One region of the Streptomyces sp. NPDC002446 genome, then DNA from elsewhere that is predicted to be linked to it. Evidence: riboswitches for the same ligand, from Rfam matches in the RefSeq annotation. Region 1 holds a riboswitch; the other holds the start of a gene.
The links. Region 1 has a riboswitch for ZMP and ZTP ahead of ACWD6P_RS13795 (serine hydroxymethyltransferase). Riboswitches for the same ligand answer to the same signal wherever they lie in the genome.
Positions count from the first base shown of each region.

Region 2: it holds a riboswitch for ZMP and ZTP, as region 1 does, so the genes downstream of both, ACWD6P_RS16915 (bifunctional 5,10-methylenetetrahydrofolate dehydrogenase/5,10-methenyltetrahydrofolate cyclohydrolase) here and ACWD6P_RS13795 (serine hydroxymethyltransferase) in region 1, are expected to answer to the same signal.

Region 1 is NZ_JBSFYC010000019.1:23,957-33,913, reverse strand. Features, by position in the region: gene ACWD6P_RS13840 (NUDIX domain-containing protein) at 66-536, opposite strand; gene ACWD6P_RS13835 (helix-turn-helix domain-containing protein) at 540-1,256, opposite strand; gene ACWD6P_RS13830 (hypothetical protein) at 1,601-1,780, shown strand; gene ACWD6P_RS13825 (DUF4232 domain-containing protein) at 2,039-2,575, opposite strand; gene ACWD6P_RS13820 (GNAT family N-acetyltransferase) at 2,743-3,282, opposite strand; gene ACWD6P_RS13815 (hypothetical protein) at 3,317-3,841, opposite strand; gene ACWD6P_RS13810 (hypothetical protein) at 4,240-4,647, shown strand; gene ACWD6P_RS13805 (glutathionylspermidine synthase family protein) at 4,675-5,865, shown strand; gene rocD (ornithine--oxo-acid transaminase) at 5,975-7,213, opposite strand; ZMP/ZTP riboswitch at 7,402-7,492, shown strand; gene ACWD6P_RS13795 (serine hydroxymethyltransferase) at 7,532-8,821, shown strand; gene trpS (tryptophan--tRNA ligase) at 8,983-9,957, shown strand, end outside.
Region 2 is NZ_JBSFYC010000026.1:4,702-14,658, forward strand. Features, by position in the region: gene dacB (D-alanyl-D-alanine carboxypeptidase/D-alanyl-D-alanine endopeptidase) at 1-503, shown strand, start outside; gene ACWD6P_RS16895 (PPOX class F420-dependent oxidoreductase) at 510-929, opposite strand; gene ACWD6P_RS16900 (SDR family oxidoreductase) at 1,161-1,925, shown strand; gene ACWD6P_RS16905 (hypothetical protein) at 1,959-2,276, opposite strand; gene ACWD6P_RS16910 (hypothetical protein) at 2,439-3,473, shown strand; ZMP/ZTP riboswitch at 3,513-3,601, shown strand; gene ACWD6P_RS16915 (bifunctional 5,10-methylenetetrahydrofolate dehydrogenase/5,10-methenyltetrahydrofolate cyclohydrolase) at 3,623-4,477, shown strand; gene ACWD6P_RS16920 (SDR family NAD(P)-dependent oxidoreductase) at 4,577-5,395, shown strand; gene ACWD6P_RS16925 (NAD(P)/FAD-dependent oxidoreductase) at 5,355-6,563, opposite strand; gene ACWD6P_RS16930 (bifunctional 3-phenylpropionate/cinnamic acid dioxygenase ferredoxin subunit) at 6,560-6,880, opposite strand; gene ACWD6P_RS16935 (IclR family transcriptional regulator) at 7,049-7,852, shown strand; gene ACWD6P_RS16940 (GcvT family protein) at 8,110-9,957, shown strand, end outside.

The sequences.
Region 1 (9,957 bases):
GGTCGTACCGGTTGCGGACCGGTCGTCGTTGACCGGCAGCAGACAGCGGTTCTCGCCGCTGGCAGTTAGCCCAGATACGGAGTGGAACGGCTTTCTAGGAAGTGCTGAATCCGCAGCCGCTGTGTGTGGTGCATGGGGAGCGCATCGATTTCATCGGGTGCTACGAATCGAATTTCAGTGGACTCCGTAGAGATCGCCAGCGAGCCGCCTACTACACGCGCGGTGAAGCACACATTGAACTGCCGCCTCACCTCTCCGTTGCTGTACGCGATGATGTGGTGCGGATCTGTGTATGTGCCGACAAGCCCGGTGATCTCTACGTCCAGTCCCGTCTCTTCCTTGACTTCCCGTACGGCCGTTCCCGGCAGGGAATCTGTCATATCCATTCCGCCACCGGGGAGCGCCCACAGGCCGTTGTCGGTTCGCTGTTGCAGCAGAATGCGTCCTTCGCCATCCGTAACGACGGCCGATGCAGCGACGACCAGACTGTTCGGCCTGGGGGCGTCAGGGTCGTCGTAATACTCGGTCCGCACCACTGCTCATCCTCCCTGCATGGGTGTCGCCGTAGCCCATACGGCATCGAAACTCCCGGCGTAGCCGTCGAACATGCCCCCGTCGTCGTTGCGTCGGAGGTGCCACACGGGCGCAGCATAAGCATTCGCACCCCACACGTGGGCGTTCACCAGCATCTGGTCATCGGCCCGGTAGATGCTGTTGTAGAGGGTCGTTCCGTGTGTCCGTAGCTCGATTCCCGGCGTGCCGACGAGCGGCCGGTAGTGCAGGATTGCCAGTCGGCAGCGCGATTCGATGCCGTGGCCGAAATCCTCTTCCTGACCGCGCTGTTGAACGTTGATGCTGCCTGCATCGCCTACCGCAATCCGTACGCTGCACCCTTCAGTGGCGCGCTCGCGCAAGAGGTGGTTGAGGTGCGGGTACGCCTCATGCAGGAATACGGCCGCGTATACGAGTACATCGATGCGCTTCCGTGCCTGAGTGAAGAGATCGATGAACGTGGAAACGGGGAGGTCTGCCCGCTGGGGGTAGAGCGCGACCAGTTCGGGGCTGACGGCCCTTGCTGCGCGTGCCTGCCTCAGCTTTGGCCAGAGTGCAAACACGTCTTCTCCTATCGCCTCGGCGGCTCGTATGGCGGTTTCCCGGCGCGGCGTGCGCCCCAGGTTGACCCACCGTTCTACTGACTTGGGATCAACATCGACCTCCGCTGCCAGGCGCGCATGAGTCCAGCCGCCTGCCGCCATTGCGGCCCGAAGTCGTTCGTTCGGCACTCCGCCCCTCCCCGGACGCTCGTAGGGACGCTCTACCCGTCGCGGGACGTCCCTAAGTGTCCGTTGTCCGCGGTTCCGGCGTCCCCTGAGGGCCAGCGATGCTCGCGGACAGCAACGACCCCCGCGACGTGTTGCGTGCGTCCGGGCGAACGGCCGTCAACTATTGAGGAATTGACGAGATGAAAAGCGCTACAGCGAGGTTCTTCATCCCGCTGCTGCAACTGCTGTTTCCTGCGCGGGGCTGCCACCGGTCGGCCGGCGTGCTACCCGGCGAGAGGCGCGGGGACGCGCCGAGGTTCACCTTTCCCCGTGTCCCCGTGAGTCAGCCTGAGCTGCTGCGCGGCGAGGACTCGGCGCTGATCCGCCCGTACATCCTCACGCCCGAGGAACGGCGGGAACGTCGATTGCAGCGTGGGTGGCCGACGGCACTGTTGCTCGCCGCGTACGGGGTAGACGCCGGACCGCGCTGGATTCGCAGCGTGGAGGTGAGGGGCTGATGGCCCGTACCTGCCGCCCCGTTCATCTGTGGGAACCGGCATCGGTGCCGGAGCCCGAGCCGGTCGCCGGGTGCGATGTGTGCGTCGCCCTGGCCGGGCAGCGTACGGAGGCGCGCGCCGTCGGGGACAAGTCCAAGGCAATCGACTGCAATGTAGAGATGCGCCGTCACCCCCACCCGAAGCGGGGGCGGGGGTGAGGTCACGGCCTTGCGCCCAGGAATCCGCGCCGCACCCTCGCGGCGACGGCCGCCGACCGTCCTACTCCGCGATCTCCATCGGCGGACCCATCCAGATCGCGTCCTCGCAGATGCTCATCTGGGCCCGTCTGCCCGCCTCGTCCCGGGCCGTTATCGGCCGGCGGTCCCGGGGGTCGTGTGGTGCGGCGACGACGGCCGTGTCGTTGGTGACCAGGCAGCCGTCGGGCTGCATGGGCAGGTCGGAGTCCTTGTAGCGCAGCGCGGTCGTCACCGTGCCGCCGCGCCGCAGGTCGATGGGCACGGTCCGGCCGTGCCCCTGCGCGTCAGACTCGGGGCCCTTGCCGACATGGACCTCGAAGACCGGGAAGCCGCGGAAGACGCAGGGGCCCGGGCCCTTGTTGGCGATGGACAGGCGGGCGTTGCGGTGGGTGCTGTGCGGCTTCTTCTTCAGCAGGGTGAGCTTCCAGCGCAGGCTCTTCGTCGTGCAGTCGTCGTGCAGGGCCACCATCCGAGGCGAGCCGCAGCCGGCCAGTCCCAGGCCGAGGGCGATGGCCACAGCGAGCGCGGCCGCGGTGGCGGCGAGTGAACGTCGACGCACGACTCCCCCTGGTCGTTCCCTGGTCGTTCGGCAGAAGATTCCCTGTTCATAAGGAAGGGTTTCGGGGGGCTGGGGTTGCCTCCGCCGTCGCAGTGATCGATTCGGTTCGATTGGATTGGATTGGATTCGATGGGATTCGATTCGATTCGATTCCGGGCCGGGTGCGGCTACAGGTCCCGTACGAAGGACACCCGGTCCAGTCCCGGGCCGTCGTAGTCCGTGTGCACCGGTACGCCGTCGTCGTCGATCCGGTCTCCCGGTTCCAGGCGGAAGCCCATACGGGTGTGGTACGCGATGGAGTCGCGGTTGTTGGGGCTGGTGATGCAGCGGACCCGGGTGCGGCCGGCCTCCCGGGCGAGGGCGAAGAAGTGCTGGTAGAGGGCGCTGCCGACACCGCTCCTCTGGCCGTCCGGGCACACGCCGACGAAGTGGATGTAGGCCGTGCGCGGGTCGGTCTGGGACAGGAAGCCGATCAGGAAGGCGTGCAGGGTGCCGTCGGGGCGCTCGGCGAGGAAGCTGGTGTCGGCGAAGTGCTGCAGAAACAGGCGCGGGACCAGCAACTGCCGCTGCAGCGCGCCCGCTTCACCGCCCAGTCCGCCCCACCATCCGGCCAGTGCCACCTGGAGGCGCGGATGGTCCGACGCGGCAGGGTGACGCAGCGTCAGCTCGTCGGATATCGGGCCGGGCGCCGGGGTGTTCTCCGTCATGGCGGCAGCCTAGAGGGCCGTGCGGAACGCCCGGTCAGCCGTCGTCCTTCGCCGCTTCCGGCGCCCTGCCGGGCCAGACGGTGGTCACCACGGGCCAGATCAGGCTGTAGATGAGGATCTTCGTGAGCGGGTTGAGCCAGACGAGCAGCGGGGCGCCCTGGTCGAGGCCGCCGACCATTGCCACCAGCCCGAAGAGCAGGGCGGCGCTGAGGGTGTAGGCCAGCAGGAACCTGAACCAGGATTTCCAGGCGTCCGCGACGGCCGCGCGGCCGTGGAGTACCGGGCGCGGCGGAGCGGCGGGGCCGCCGAAGCGGCCGGCGAACTTCGCGTCGGCCCAGCGGACGGTGCGGTGGCCGTAGACCACGGTGATGCCGAGGTAGGCCGCCGACAGGCCGTGCCAGACGGTCGGCTCGGCGCCGTCCCGGATGCTGAGGACGGTGGCCGCCAGCAGTACGACGTCGATCAGCGGGACGCACAGCAGCAGTGCGCCGCCGAGGGCCGGCCGGCCGGCGGCGTAGCGGGCTGCCAGGCCGCCGGCGAGGAGGACCCAGAAGAGCACGTCGCAAGCGAGAACGAGGTGAAGGATGACGTGCCCCCTGGTGGCTGGTGACTGGTTGATCGCCATTGTGCGGGTGGCCCGGGGGCGGTGCCTCGGGCCTGCCGGTCCCGCCGATCCTGCCGGTGCCGGTCCGGGCGGCTGGCCCGGCGTCCGGGCGGCAGGCCGGGCGATCGGCCCGGTGATTGACAGGGCGACTGCCCGCCCGCAGTCGCTGCCGTGGCGCACCGCGAACGGTGGCACACAGCGGACGGGAGTGCGCAGATCCGCCCCAGGGCCGTGAGCCGACCGCAGTGGGACGAGTCGGAATCCGGACGGGGGCGTATCCGGGGCGAGGGGACCGGTTCTCTAGGCTGGCCTGGCTCACAAAGATGTCCGTCCACGGGGGAAGCGGGAAAGAGATGGCCGAAAAGGCACGTCGGCGGCTGCGGTCGAGCACGGTGATCCTGGGAGGCATGGGCGCGCTCGCCGCCGCCCTGACGTCCTGCGGCTCCGAGCCCGACAAGCGCTGCGTCGACCGCAACAGCTACGACACGCTCAAGGGCTACCGCATCGTCGACTCCAAGAACTGCTCGTCCCGCGGCGGCTCGTCCTCCGCGAGCGGCGGTTCGAGCGGCGGCGGGTACGGCACGAGCGGCCGGGGCGGCGGGACGGCCAAGCGGCCCGTCGACGGCCAGTGGTACTACGACCCGAGCAACAAGGGCGGCAAGTACGCCGACAGCGGCACCTTCAGCAAGAGCTCGGCCGTCAACCGCGGCGGCTTCGGCTGCTCGGGCTCGGGCGGTTCGCACGGCCGCATCGGCGGCTGAGCGAGCGGACGCGGACACCGCACGGCCATGGAACGCCACACCATCGAGCCCCGCCCCGGCTGGCAGCAGACCGTCGAGGCGCAGGGGCTGATCTACCCGCTCACCCGCTACCCGGACGACTCGCTGCGGCCGTACTGGGACGAGAGCGCGTACTACGAGTTCACCCTCCCCGAGGTCGAGGCCCTCGAAGAGGTCGTCGAGGAGCTGCACGGCATGTGCCTGGCCGCGGCCGCGCACATCGTCGAGCGGGGCCGCTTCGCCGACCTCGGCATCGACGACCCGCGCCTGGCCTCGCTGGTCGCCGAGTCCTGGCGCCGGCGCGCGGAACTCCCGTCCCTCTACGGGCGGTTCGATCTGCACTACGACGGCACCGGCCCGGCCAAGATGCTGGAGTACAACGCCGATACGCCGACCTCGCTGGTCGAGGCCGCCAGCCCGCAGTGGTTCTGGATGGAGGAGCGCTTCCCCGGCGCCGACCAGTGGAACTCGCTGCACGAGCGGCTGGTGGCGGCCTGGAAGCGGCAGGCCCCGCTGCTGCCGCCCGGCGCACCGCTGCACTTCGCGCACTCCGCGGGCGACGAGCTCGGCGAGGACCTGATGACCGTCGCCTATCTGGAGGAGACGGCGCAGCAGGCGGGACTGGAGACGGTCGCCATCTCGATGGAGGACATCGGCTGGGACCGGCTCGCGGGCCGCTTCGTCGACCAGCGGCTGCGCTTCATACGGGCCTGCTTCAAGCTCTATCCGTGGGAGTGGCTGGCCACCGACGACTTCGGCCCGCACGTCCTGGACACGCTCGACAACGGCGGCGGCACCGGCTCCACCCTGTGGATCGAGCCCGCCTGGAAGATGCTGCTCTCCAACAAGGCGCTGCTGGCGGTCCTGTGGGAGCTCTACCCCGGCCACCCGAACCTGCTGCCCGCCTACCTGGACGGCCCGCGCGAGCTGGCACGTACGAAGGGATACGTCGCCAAGCCGCTGCTCGGACGGGAGGGCGCAGGCGTCACGCTGCACGAGCCGGGTGCCGACCCGGTGCTGCGCGGCCCCGAGGACCCCTGCTGCTACCAGGAGCTGGCGCCGCTGCCGGACTTCGCCGGCAACCGGGTGGTCCTGGGCGCCTGGGTCGTCGAGGACGAGGCGGCGGGGCTGGGCATCCGCGAGTCCGCCGGGCCGGTCACGGACGAGTACGCGCGCTTCGTGCCCCATGTGATCCGCTGAGCCGCGCCGCCGCCCCCGCCGCGCCCGCATGGAGCAGCGAGCGGCCAGGACCTCCGTCGCCCGCCGGCCGCCCGCTGCACGTGCGCGGCACCGCCCGCCGTCCGTCCGGCTACCCCTCCAGCACCTCCCGCAGCTGGGCCAGCCCCCAGTCCAGGTCCTCCTTGCTGATCATTAGCGGCGGGGCGAGCCGGATCGTCGTGCCGTGGGTGTCCTTGACCAGCACCCCGCGCGCCATCAGCTGCTCGCAGACGTCCCGCCCGGTGCCGCGGGACGGGTTGATGTCCACGCCCGCCCACAGCCCCCGGCCGCGTACCGCGTCCACCGTGCCGTCGCCCACCAGCAGCCCCAGCTCGCTGTGCAGATGCCCGCCCAACTCCGCTGCCCGCTGCTGGAATTCGCCGGTCCGCAGCATCGCGATGACCTCCAGCGCCACCGCGCAGGCGAGCGGGTTCCCGCCGAACGTCGAGCCGTGCTCGCCGGGCGCGTAGACGCCGAGCACCTCGCGCGAGGAGACCACCGCCGACACCGGCACGACTCCGCCGCCCAGCGCCTTGCCCAGTACGTACATGTCGGGCACCACGCCCTCGTGCTCGCAGGCGAAGGTCCGGCCCGTCCGGCCCAGCCCCGACTGGATCTCGTCCGCGATGAACAGCACGTTCCGGCGGCGGGTCAGCTCCTGCACGCCCGCCAGATAGCCCGGCGGCGGCACCAGCACGCCCGCCTCGCCCTGGATCGGCTCCAGGAGGACGGCGACGGTGCGGTCGTCGATGGCCGCCTCCAGCGCCGCCAGGTCGCCGTAGGGGACGATCTCGAAGCCGGGGGTGTACGGGCCGAAGCCGGCGCGGGCCTCGGGGTCGGTGGAGAAGGAGACGATGGTCGTGGTGCGGCCGTGGAAGTTGTTCTCCGCGACGATGATCTTGGCCTGGCCGTCCGGGACGCCCTTGACCTGGTAGCCCCACTTGCGGGCCGTCTTCACGGCCGTCTCGACCGCCTCGGCGCCGGTGTTCATCGGTAGCACCAGCTCCATCCCGCACAGCTCGGCCAGCTCGGCGCAGAAGTCCGCGAACCGGTCGTGGTGGAAGGCGCGTGAGGTGAGCGTGACCCGCTCCAGCTGGGCCCTGGCGGCGTCCAGCAGACGGCGGTTGCCGTGCCCGAAGTTCAGCGCGGAGTACCCGGCGAGCAGGTCCAGATAGCGCCGGCCCGCCACGTCCGTCATCCAGGCGCCCTCGGCGGTGGCCACGACGACGGGGAGCGGGTGGTAGTTGTGCGCGCTGTGGGCTTCGGCGGCGGCGATGCTGCGTTCCGTGGACGTCACCGTGACTCCGTTTCGGTAGACCGTACGGGACATCCGGGTCATATGCCCCGAGGTGTCCCTCTATATTGCCGCGTGGGTGGTTTGCGCGGAAGGTGTGGGGGCGGGTGGAAGGTGTGGCGGCGGGCGGAAGATGTGGCGGTGGAAGGTGTGGCGGGCGGAACGTGTGGCGGCGGTCCGCGCGCTTCCGGCACCGGCGCGCAGGGCGGTTGTCTAGACTCAGCGGTGCGCATCGCGACTGGCGTACGGGGAATCGACCCCGAGGGAGCGGTGCGCGGACACCATCACGCGGTGCCGCCCGCCTGGGCACCCGGGACCCGACCGGAGAACCGATCGAGCGCCCCGGAGGACGCCATGTCACAGCCCCTCACGTCCCAGCCCCTCTCCCATCCCGCGCTGCACGCCGCCGACCCCGAACTGGCCGCTCTCGTCGGCGCAGAGGAGCAGCTCCAGGCCGACACCCTGCGGCTGATCCCCAGCGAGAACTACGTCTCCGCCGCCGTCCTGGAAGCCACCGGCACCGTCCTGCAGAACAAGTACAGCGAGGGGTACGCGGGCCGTCGCTACTACGAAGGCCAGCAGAACATCGACCGCGTCGAGACGCTGGCCGTCGAGCGCGCCAAGGCCGTCTTCGGCGTCGAACACGCCAACGTCCAGCCGTACTCCGGCTCGCCCGCCAACCTCGCCGCATACCTGGCCTTCGCCGAGCCCGGCGACACCGTGCTGGGCATGGCGCTGCCGATGGGCGGCCACCTCACCCACGGCTGGGGCGTCTCGGCGACCGGCACGTGGTTCCGCGGCGTCCAGTACGGCGTACGCGCCGACAGCGGGCTCATCGACTTCGACGAGGTGCGCGACCTCGCCCGCAAGGAACGCCCGAAGATCATCTTCTGTGGCGGTACGGCCGTCCCGCGCACCATCGACTTCGCCGCCTTCGGGGAGATCGCCCGCGAGACCGGCGCCGTGCTCGTCGCGGACATCGCCCACATCGCGGGCCTGATCGCGGGCGGCGCCCACCCGTCCCCCGTCCCGCACGCGGACGTGATCTCCACGACCACCCACAAGACCCTGCGCGGGCCGCGCGGCGCGATGCTGATGTCCCGGGCGAGCCACGCCAAGGCCCTCGACAAGGCCGTCTTCCCGGGCCTGCAGGGCGGCCCGCACAACCACACCACCGCCGCCATCGCGGTCGCCCTGCGCGAGGCCGCCGCGCCCGCCTTCCGGGACTACGCGCACGCCGTCGTCGCCAACGCCAGGGCGCTCGCCGAGGCGCTGCTGGCCCGCGGCTTCGACCTGGTCTCCGGCGGCACCGACAACCACCTGGTGCTGATCGACCTCACCTCGAAGGAGGTCCCCGGCAAGGTCGCCGCCAAGGCCCTGGACCGGGCCGGCATCGTCGTCAACTACAACACCGTCCCCTTCGACCCCCGCAAGCCCTTCGACCCCTCCGGCATCCGCATCGGCACCCCCTCCCTCACCTCCCGCGGGCTGGGTACGGACCGGATGCCGCAGGTCGCGGAGTGGATCGACCGGGGCGTACGGGCCGCGGCCAAGGGCGACGAGCAGGCGCTGACGGTGATCCGCAGCGAGGTCGCCGAGCTGATGGCGGCCCACCCGGCACCGGGCCTGCCGGTCACCGGCTGAGCCACCGGAATCCGGTCACCGGCTGAGCCCCCGGAATACCGCCCCACCGCCGTCGCGTTGTGGCCCCGCAGGGGGCCTTCGCAACCCTTAGGGGATGCGTTCGGCCACCCCCTGGGGGCCTCCACGCCCGGGCAGCCCACGCGACCTGAGACAATCGGGCCATGCCTCTCGATCGCCCGCGCGTCCTCTCCGGCATCCAGCCCACCGCCGGCTCCTTCCACCTCGGCAACTACCTCGGTGCGGTGCGCCAGTGGGTGGCGCTGCAGGAGTCCCACGACGCCTTCTACATGGTCGTCGACCTGCATGCGATCACCGTTCCGCAGGACCCCCAGGAGCTGCGCCAGAACACCCGGATCGCGGCCGCCCAGCTGCTGGCCGCCGGCCTCGACCCGGAGCGCTGCACCCTCTTCGTGCAGAGCCATGTGCCCGAGCACGCCCAGCTCGGCTGGGTCATGAACTGCCTCACCGGCTTCGGCGAGGCCTCCCGTATGACCCAGTTCAAGGACAAGGCCGCCAAGCAGGGCGCCGACCGCACCTCCGTCGGCCTGTTCACGTACCCGATCCTGCAGATCGCCGACATCCTGCTCTACCAGGCCCACCAGGTCCCGGTGGGCGAGGACCAGCGCCAGCACATCGAGCTGACCCGCGACCTCGCCGAGCGCTTCAACGGCCGCTACGGCGAGACCTTCACGATCCCGGCGCCGTACATCCTCAAGGAGACGGCCAAGATCTACGACCTCCAGGACCCGTCGGCCAAGATGAGCAAGTCGGCCCCCAGCCCCAAGGGCCTGATCAACCTCCTCGACGAGCCGAAGACCTCCGCGAAGAAGGTCAAGAGCGCGGTCACGGACACCGACACGGTGATCCGCTACGACGCCGAGCACAAGCCGGGCGTCTCCAACCTCCTGACGATCTACTCCTCCCTCACGGGCACCTCGATCCCGGACCTGGAGCGCGCCTACGAGGGCAAGATGTACGGCGCTCTCAAGACCGACCTCGCCGAGGTGATGGTCGAATTCGTCACACCGTTCCGGGACCGTACGCAGGAATACCTCGACGACCCCGAGACGCTGGACTCGATCCTGGCCAAGGGCGCCGAGAAGGCCCGCACGGTGGCCGCCGAGACCCTCGCCACC
Region 2 (9,957 bases), on a different contig from region 1:
GCAGGGGGAAGACCGACTGCGAGGCCGGATTCCCGGTGCTCACCGCGTTCCTGGACCGCGCGAACGTGGACCACAGGGCCGTTCAGCTCGCCGACGGCCGGGGCGGGAATCCGGTCGACCGGACCACACCACGGGCCGTGGCACAGCTTCTGACGTACTGGCAGCGCACCGGCGAGGCCCGGCGCTTCCGTGCCGCCCTGCCCATCCTGGGCGTCGACGGGTCCCTGGCGGACAACTGCCGTGACTGCCCGGCACGCGGCAGGGTCTTCGCCAAGACCGGCACGGTGGCAGGGGGCGACGCGCTCAACGACCGGATCGCGGTGGGCGCCGAGACCACGGCCGGCTACCTGGAGACGGGCAAGGACCGCTTCGACGTGTTCTTCGCCGGCGTGAACGGCGCCTCGACGGCCGGCCCGGACATCAACGGCGTCCTGGCCATGGAGAACGACGTGGCGAATGTCGCGGCCGCTCTGCAGCAGACCCGCCCACCGGCCGGCCGCTGACCCCGCTCACCCCGCCTGGTCGCTGTCCTTCAGGCTGCCCCAGCCGTGCCAGCGGTCGATCTCGATCCAGGCGCTGACCCGGCGGCGGTCCCGCTGCGGGTACGGGCGCCCGAGGTAGTGCCGGGCCAGCCGGTCGATGGCGGCCAGCTCCTCGTCGTCACGGAGTTCGCCGACCCGGCCGATGAGGCTGAGGTGAGTGTACCAGTTGCCCTCGTCGAGCACGGTGAGCGTGACCCGGGGATCGTTGCGCAGATGCTCCAGCCGCTTACGGCCCTCGTCCATGTTGACCAGCACCCGGCCGTCGTCCCAGAGGTACCAGGTGGCCGTGGACACCGGCTGCCCGTCGGGCCGCAGCGTGGTGATCACGGCGGGGTTGGCCTTGGCCAGCATGGCGAGGGCGGCGTCGGGAAGCGGTGGTTTCGACATACGGGGCACCTCCGGTCGGTTCGTGGCCGTGCTGAGCACGTCGTCGGGCACATTGCCGTGGCCGTCCGGGACGAGCGTGCGCGTGCCCCGGCTTCTGGCGGAATCATGGCGGAGCGGCGCCGGAATGTTCCGGAGGCAGGCGGTGTTCGGACTTCATGATCATGTTTTCGGCGGGCCGGGTTCCGATCGTTCCGCGGCCGGCCGGATCCCCGAAACGCTGTGAGGTGCCCGATGCCGCTCCCGCCCACCACCCCCGACGCGCACGCTCCCACCCCGCCGGGCGATCTGCGCGACCGGGTCGTCGTCCTCATCGGCGGAGCCTCGGGCATCGGATTACGCGTCGCCCATCAGGCGACCGCGGCCGGGGCTCAGGTCGTGCTGGGCGGCCGTACACCGGCCAGGCTGGCGGCCGCCGCCCGGGAGCTGGGGGAGACCGCCCGCTGGCGGACGGTGGACGTCACCGACCCCGAGTCCGTGGCCGGCTTCTTCGCCGGACTCGACGCCGTGGACCATGTCTTCACCTCTGCCGCGTCCTATCGGGTCGGCCCGATGCTGCAGTTGAGCGACGCCGATGCGGCAAGCCCCTTCACCTCCAAGTTCTGGGGGCAGTACCACGTGGCCAAGCATGCCGCCCCGCTGCTGTCGGAGGACGGCTCGGTGGTGCTGATGTCCGGGGCCGCGGGGGCCCGCCCTCCGGCGCCCGCACCCGCCTACGCCGCCTGCAACGCCGCCATCGAGGGGCTCGGCCGGGGGCTGGCGGTCGAGCTCGCGCCCGTACGCGTCAACGTGGTCTCGCCGGGCACCGTGGACGGCAACCTCTGGGCGCAGCGCCCGGCGCAGGAGCGAGAGGCGGCCTTCGCGCAGTACCGCAGGGACACCCTGCTGCACCGGCTCGGCACCGAGGACGAGATCGCACATGCCGTGCTGTTCCTCTTCACCAACCGGTACATGACCGGCTCGACCCTCTACCCGGACGGGGGGTACACCCTGCGCTGACACCGGCAGGGGCCGCCGGCCGCACCGGTGCCCTCAGGAGTCCAGGCGAGCCGGACGGGCGGCCGGGACCGGCTTGCGTGCGGGGAGCACATCGGGGGCCCGGTGCGGCCGGAGGGCGGCGAGGGCGGCCTCGGTCTCCTCCATCAGGCAGTGGTACGAGATCAGCCGCTGCCACTCCGGGTCGGCGACCCCGGGCACGGTGGCGGCGCGCTCCGTCCAGAGCCGCGCCAGCGTCGCGTACAGCGGAGTCTGCCGGACGACCTCGGCGGTGATCCACCGAGGCGTGGATCCGGGGTGGGGGAGGGACGTCTGTCCATGACCTGCGACGGTGCCGGAGGTAGGAGCGCTCATGGCCGTTGAAACGAGTCTGCCCGCTTGGGGTCACTGCGTATTTTTGCGGCTCCCCGCACATGCGTCCTGGACACAGGGGCGGAACACCCTCGAATATCACCCCATGCAGTGATCTATTGCCGGGAAGCAGACCAATCCGGACGAAGGAACGTTGTCGCAGTCATGGAACCGAGGGAGTTGTGGGAGCGCCATGCGGTACTCGCACAGGCGTTTTGCAGCAGCGATGACGAGGTCCGCCGGACGCAGGGACTCCTCGACGAGGCCGAGGTCCGCCGCTCGCGGACCCTGGCCGCCTTCGCCGTGACCGTGGGCAGCGATGCGGTGGTGGCCGACCTGCTCGGCCTGGACGAACGCGAAGTGCGCCTGGCCCGCCGCACGGTGGGCAAGGAAGACGCCCGCGCGGTCGCCAAGAGCCTGCTGTCCCAGCCCGCGCCGCCCCGTGAGCAGCCTCCCGTGCCCGAGCAGCCCCCCGCCCAGGAGCCGCCCGCCGCGCAGCAGGCCGCCGCCCACCCCACCGCACCCGGCCACCCCGCCGCGGGCCAGCCCGTCGCGCCCGGCCACCCCGCGGGCCAGCCCGTCGCGCCGGGCCAGCCCGCGGCGCCCGGCCAGGTCCCGGCGGGCCACGCCACCGCGCCCACGCCGACGCCCGCGGCCGCCCCGCCTCCGGCCGCCGCCGCGCAGGTCACCGAACCGACCTGGGCGCCCGCCCTCGACGCGGTCCTGATGAGCAGCTGGCACACCGGAGTCGATCTCACGGCCCTCGCCACCGAACTCGGTCTCGACGTCCGGTTCCTCGTGGCCCGCGCCCAGCAGCTGTCCGCCGACGGCCGCCAGACCGCCCCGCCGGCACCGCCGCAGGACCGGTTGGGCCGCCACCGCCGGATGGCCACGCTCCCGCCCACCCAGCAGCACGACACCGCCCATCTGCCCTGGCGGGAGCGACCGTCGCAGCCCCAGTACGAGCACGAAGCCTGGAGACAGCAGTCGTACCCGAGCTATCAGAACCACACGGATTACCGGAGCCATCAGGAGTACCAGGGCTACCAGGACTACCAGGCGTACGACGGGCAACAGCAGCACTCCGCTCCCACATGGGACGCCAGCGCCATCACCACCGCCCAGCACGACTGGGACGGCATCCTCAGCCAATGGGAGGCCACCACGCCCACCCCGGCACCAGGACACGGGGGCGCCTGACGCCGGTCTTCAAGGGCATCCCGGCGTCGATTACAGTGGACGGCGGGCCGTGACTGGCGCTTGGGTGGAGTACCACCGGGGAGCGGCCCGGCCATACGAGGCCAGTGCCGCGCGCCTGGGCGATCCGTCACGACGCTCAGGAGCATCCGATGTCCCAGACCGCCCGCCTCATGGACGGCAGCGCACTGGCCCGCAGCATCGTCGAACAGGCCGCGGAACGCGCGGCGGCCCTCACCCGGCAGACCGGACAGACCCCCACCCTGGCCACCGTGCTCGTCGGCGACGACCCCGCCTCGGCGATGTACGTCCGTATGAAGCGCGCCCGCTGCGAGAAGGCCGGGATCCGGTCGCGGCATGTCGCCCTGCCCGCCACGACCACGACCGCGGAGCTGGTCGACACCGTCACCGCGCTCTCCGACGACCCCGGGGTCCACGGCATCCTGCTCCAGCACCCCGTCGGCCCGCACATCGACGAGCGCGCCGCGTTCGAGGCCATCGCCCCCGAGAAGGACGTCGACGGCGTCACCTTCCACTCCTTCGCCACCATGAGCTTCGGCGGTGACGGCTTCGCCTCCTGCACGCCGGCCGGCATCCTCCGGCTCCTCGACCACTACGAGGTCGAACTGGCCGGCAAGCACGCCGTCGTGGTCGGCCGCAGCGCGATCCTCGGCAAGCCCGTCGGGATGCTGCTGCTCGGCCGCAACGCCACCGTCAGCTACTGCCACTCCCGCACCGCCGACCTGGCGTCGATCACCCGGCAGGCCGACATCCTCGTCGCCGCCGTCGGCCGGCCCCGCCTCCTCACCGGCGAACACATCAAGCCCGGCGCCGTCGTCATCGACGCCGGCTCCAACCCCGGCAACGTGGGCGATGTGGACTTCGACTCGGCGAGCGCCCGGGCCTCCCTGATCACCCCGGTCCCCGGCGGTGTCGGCCCGATGACGATCGCCACCCTGCTGACCCAGACCGTCGAGGCCGCGACCCGTCAGCTGCAGGCGGTCTGACGGGGCGCCATTGCGGCCGGAAGCGGGCGGCCGTGCGGTGCCTGCCGTCCGTATGATCGCGGGAGGACCGAGCGATCAGCATCCGGAGGCGGAACGGCCATGGCGGAACAGCGCGTTGTCATCGTGACGGGCGGCGGTACGGGCATCGGCGCCGCGACGGCCCGGCTGCTGCGGGCGGCCGGCCATCAGGTGGTGATCTCCGGCCGCCGGCCCGAACCGCTGCACCGCCTCGCCGAGGAGACCGGCGCGCTGGCCCATCCCTCGGACACCGCCGACCCCGAGGCCGTCCAGGGCCTCGTCGATGCCGCCGTGGCGGCGTACGGCCGGCTCGACGGGCTGGTCCTCAACGCCGGCATCGCCCGCAGCGGCTCCGTCGGCGACCTGTCGATCGAGGACTGGGAGGCCGTCATGACCACCAATGTCACCGGCCCCTTCCTCCTCCAACGCGCCGCCCTGCCGCACCTGTTGGCGGCGCGCGGCTCGGTCGTCGCGGTCGCCTCGGTCTCCGCCCTGCGCAACGGCAACGGCAACGCCGCCTATGCCGCGTCCAAGGCGGCGCTGCTCCAGCTCTGCCGCTCCCTCGCCGTCGACTACGGCCGCGACGGGCTCCGCGCCAACATCGTCTGCCCCAGCTGGGTGCGCACCGAAATGGCCGACCGGCGGATGGCCCGGTTCGCCGAGGAGTCCGGCCTCGCGGGCGGTGTGGACGCCGCGTACGAGGAGGCCACCCGGCTCCTGCCCGCCGGACGTCCCGGTGAGCCGCGGGAGGTCGCCGAGGCTGTCAACTGGCTGCTGTCCCCGGCCGCGTCCTTCGTCAACGGCGCGGTCCTCACCGTCGACGGCGGCGCGACGGCCGTCGACACCGGCGGCGCGGCGTTCAGCTTCCGCCTCGAACCGCGGGGTGGCGGGGCGGAGTGAGGCCGCCGGAGGGCGGTGCGGCGCGGGCGAGTTCGCGGCGCTGCCGCATGAAGGGGCGGGGGCGGTTGAGGGCGAGGACGGCGGTGGGCCGCCCGTCGCGTTCGTAGCGGACGAGGAAGCTGCGGTCGTCGGGGGAGCCTTCGAGGATGCGCGGGGTGTCGGCGGGCCCGCGCCGGCCGGCGAACTGGATGCGTACGCCGTACTGGTCGGACCAGAAGTAGGGCAGGGCGTCATGGGTGGCGACGGTGCGGCCGGCCAGGAGGTTCCGGGCGGCCACCGCGGCCTGTTCGGTCGCGCTGGTCCAGTGTTCGGCGCGGGTGCCGTCCACCCTGGCGACGTCCCCGACGGCCACGATGTTGGGGAGTGCGGTGACACAGCCGGCGTCGCAGCGTACGCCGTCGTCGAGCGGCAGTCCGGAGGTCTGGAGCCAGGCGGTGTTCGGGCGTACGCCGATGCCGACCACCACGACCTCGGCGGGCAGCAGCCGGCCGTCGGACAGTTCGACCGCGGTGACGCGGTGGCCTTCGCCGCCGCCGTGCAGGGCGGCGACGCCGGTGCCGGTGACGAGGGTGACGCCGTGGTCCGCGTGCAGCGCGGCGCAGATCCGGGCCATCTCGTCGCCGAGTTGGGGCAGGAGCGGGAGGGGCGCGGCTTCGACGACGGTGACGTCATGGCCGAGGGCGGCGCACGATGAGGCGACCTCGGCGCCGATGAAGCCGGCGCCGATCACCACGACCCTGGCCGGGCCGCGGGCGAGGTCCGCGCGGAGCGCCTGGGCGTCGTCGAGGGTGCGCAGCAGGTGTGCTCCGGTGGGCGCGGGGCCGGGCAGCCGGCGCGGGGCGGCGCCGGTGGCGATGACCACGCCGTCGGTGGTCAGGGACCGGCCGCCTTCGAGGAGCACCGAGCCCGCGGCGGTGTCGAGGCCGGTAGCCCGGGTGCCCAGCAGCCACTCGGCGTCGAGTTCGGCGATCTCCTCGGCGTCGGCGAGGGCGAGTCGGTCCTGGCCGGTGGTACCGGTGAGGAAGTCCTTGGACAGCGGCGGCCGGTCGTAGGGGCGGTGCCGCTCGTCCCCGACGATCACCAGGCGGCCGTCGAACCCCTGGGCGCGCAGGGCCCGCGCGGCGTACAGCCCCGCCAGCGAAGCGCCGATGACGGCGACCGAGTTCATGCGGCGGTGCCCTCCTCGGCGGCGCGGTGGACGTAGACCATGCCGTCCTCGACGGTCACCGGGTGGGTGCGCACGGCGCGGCGTGCGGGCAGGCAGGTGGGCGCTCCGGTGCGGAGATCGAATGAAGCGGCGTGCAGCGGGCATTCGACCAGACACCCCTCCAGCCAGCCGTCCGCGAGCGAGGCGTCCTGGTGGGTGCAGGTGTCGTCGATGGCGTAGAGCTGCCCGTCGGCGTTGAAGACGGCGATCGGAGGTGCGGTGTCGATGCGTACGGACTCGCCTGCGGGCAGATCGGCGAGGTGGCAGACAGGAATCACGGGACCCCCCTGTTACTGTTCGGTATCATCGAGTTTCGCTTTGCGCACGATGAAGCGCTATGCGCAACAGAATCCAGGCGGGGCGCGCATGCGTCAAGCGATCCCCGCACATGCCGGTCGTTCGACATCGGACCCGCGATCGGGTTCCCGGGTGGTGAGATCCAGCTCATGACGGACATCGTGGCGGAGCAGGTGGCGGGCGGGCCGTCGAAGGCGCCGGTGAGCGCCGTGCAGTCGGTGGACCGGGCGGTGACCGTGCTGGAGATCCTCGCGCGGCTGGGCGAGGCCGGGGTGACCGAGGTCGCCGACGAGCTGGGGGTGCACAAGTCGACCGCGTTCCGGATCCTCGGGGTGCTGGAGAGCCGCGGGCTGGTCGGGCAGGAGCAGGAGCGCGGCAAGTACTTCCTCGGCGCCGGGGTGCTGCGGCTGGCCGGCGCGGCGGCCGTACGGCTGGACATCTCCCAGGAGGGCGCGGCGGTCTGCCGGCGGCTCGCCGACGAGCTGGGGGAGACGGTCAACATCGCGGTGCTGGAGAGCGATGCCGCGGTCAACATCATGCAGGCGCGCGGCCCGGCCTCGGTCACCGCGCAGAACTGGCTCGGCCGGCGTACGCCGCTGCACGCCACCTCCAGCGGCAAGGCGCTGCTCGCCCACCAGCCCGCTCCGGTCCAGGACGCGGTCCTGGGGCGGAAGTTGCCGCGGCTGACCGAGCGGACGGTCACCTCGGCGGCCGCGTTGCGCCGGGAGCTCGCGGAGGTCGTCGAGCGGGGTTTCGCGATCGCGGTCGAGGAGCTGGAGCTCGGGCTGCGCGCGGTCGCCGCGCCGGTGCGGGCGCACGACGGCTCGGTGATCGGGGCGATCAGCGTCTCGGTGCCCGCCTACCGGCTGGACGAGGAGCGGCTGCCGGAGGTGGTCAGGGGCACCGTCACCGCGGCCGAGGAGCTCTCGCGGCGGATGGGGTACGCCTGTTGAGCGGCTGACGGGCGCAAGGACGGATGCGGGGCCGGAGCGCTTGTTCCGGCCCCGCGGCCGTGCCTGGACGGTGCCGGGCCGTTGGCGAAGAGCTGGGGCCTACCTCTTGACGGTGCCGATTCAGCGTTCCCACTATGTCTCTCATCGCGCAACCAGTCGTGCACTGCGCAACATGAGGGGGAGGGCATGCCACACGAAGTCCATGCCGTCGTCGCGGCGGAACGAGGCGCACCCGTCGAGCGATCGGTGGTGGTCCGGTGAGCACGGCACACGCGGCGGGGCGGGACTCCCGCGTCGTCGTCATCGGCGCCGGAATCGTCGGCTGCTCCCTCGCCGACGAGCTGACCGCCCGCGGCTGGACCGAGGTCACCGTCCTGGAGCAGGGCCCGCTTCCGGCCCCCGGCGGCTCCACCTCGCACGCCCCCGGACTGGTCTTCCGGACCAGCCCGTCCAAGACCATGACCGAGTTCGCCGCCTACACCGTCGAGAAGTTCAGCTCCCTCGAGGTGGACGGACTCTCCTGCTTCAACCCGGTCGGCGGACTGGAGATCGCCACCACCGAGGCGCGCTGGGCCGATCTGCACCGCAAGGCCGGACTCGCCGCCTCCTGGGGCGTACGCGGTGAGCTGCTCACCCCCGAACAGTGCAAGGAGCTCTGGCCGCTGCTCGACGCGCACAGGATCCACGGCGGACTGCACACCCCCGACGACGGGCTGGCCCGCGCCCTGCTCGCCTGCCGCGCCCAGATCACCCGGGCGAAGGCCCGCGGCGCCCGCTTCCTGGAGCGGCACACCGTCACCGGCATCGAGCAGGACGGCGGCCGGGTCACCGGCGTGGTCACCGACCGCGGCACCTTCCCCGCCGACCATGTCGTCTCGGCCGCCGGATTCTGGGGCCCGGTGATCGGCGCGATGGCGGGGGTCGACGTACCGCTGCTGCCGCTGGCGCACCAGTACGCCAAGACCGGGCCGCTGCCCGAGCTCGCGGGCGTCAACGACCCCCGTACGGAGGCGAGCAGGCCGATCCTGCGCTTCCAGGACCGCGACCTGTACTTCCGCGAGCACACCGACCGCATCGGCATCGGCTCCTACGCCCACCGCCCGATGCCCGTCGACCCCCGCACCGTCCCCGCCTACGACGCGGCGCCCGTCATGCCGTCCTCGCTGCCCTTCACCGCGGAGGACTTCGCGCCCAGCTGGGACGACAGCGTCGGCCTGCTCCCCGCGCTCGGCAACACCAAGATCGCCGAGGGCTTCAACGGCGTCTTCTCCTTCACCCCCGACGGGATGCCGCTGCTCGGCGAGTCCCGTGAACTGCGCGGATTCTGGCTCGCGGAGGCGGTGTGGGTGACACACTCGGCCGGCGTCGCGAAGGCGGTCGCCGAGTGGATGACCGACGGGCACGCCCGGACCGATCTCCACGAGTGCGATCTGCACCGCTTCGAGGACGCCCAGCGCTCTCCCGCCTACGTCCACGACCGCGGCGCACAGCAGTTCATCGAGGTCTACGACGTCATCCACCCGCTCCAGCCGCCACAGCAGCCGCGTCCGCTGCGCGTCAGCCCCTTTCACACACGGCAGCAGGAGCTCGGCGCGTACTTCCTGGAGGGCGGCGGCTGGGAGCGTCCGCACTGGTACGAGGCCAACGCCCACCTGGTCACCGAGACCGCGGTACGCGACCCGTGGTCCGCCCGTCACTGGTCCCCCCTCGCCGCGGCGGAGGCGAGGGCCACCCGCGAGAAGGTCGCCCTGTACGACATGACCCCGCTGCGCCGCCTCGAAGTCACCGGGCCCGGCGCGCTCGCCTTCCTCCAGCGCATGACGACCAACAACCTCGCGAAGAAGCCGGGTGCGGTGACGTACACCCTGCTCCTCGACGAGAAGGGCGGCATCCGCTCCGACCTGACCGTGGCCCGCCTCGCGCCCGACCACTTCCAGGTGGGCGCCAACTCCCCGGCGGACCTCGTCTGGCTGCGGCGCCACGCCCCCGGCGACGTCCACATCAGGGACATCACCTCCGGCACCTGCTGCATCGGCGTGTGGGGCCCGCGCGCCCGCGACCTCGTCCAGCCGCTGACCCGCGACGACTTCTCGCACCAGGCCTTC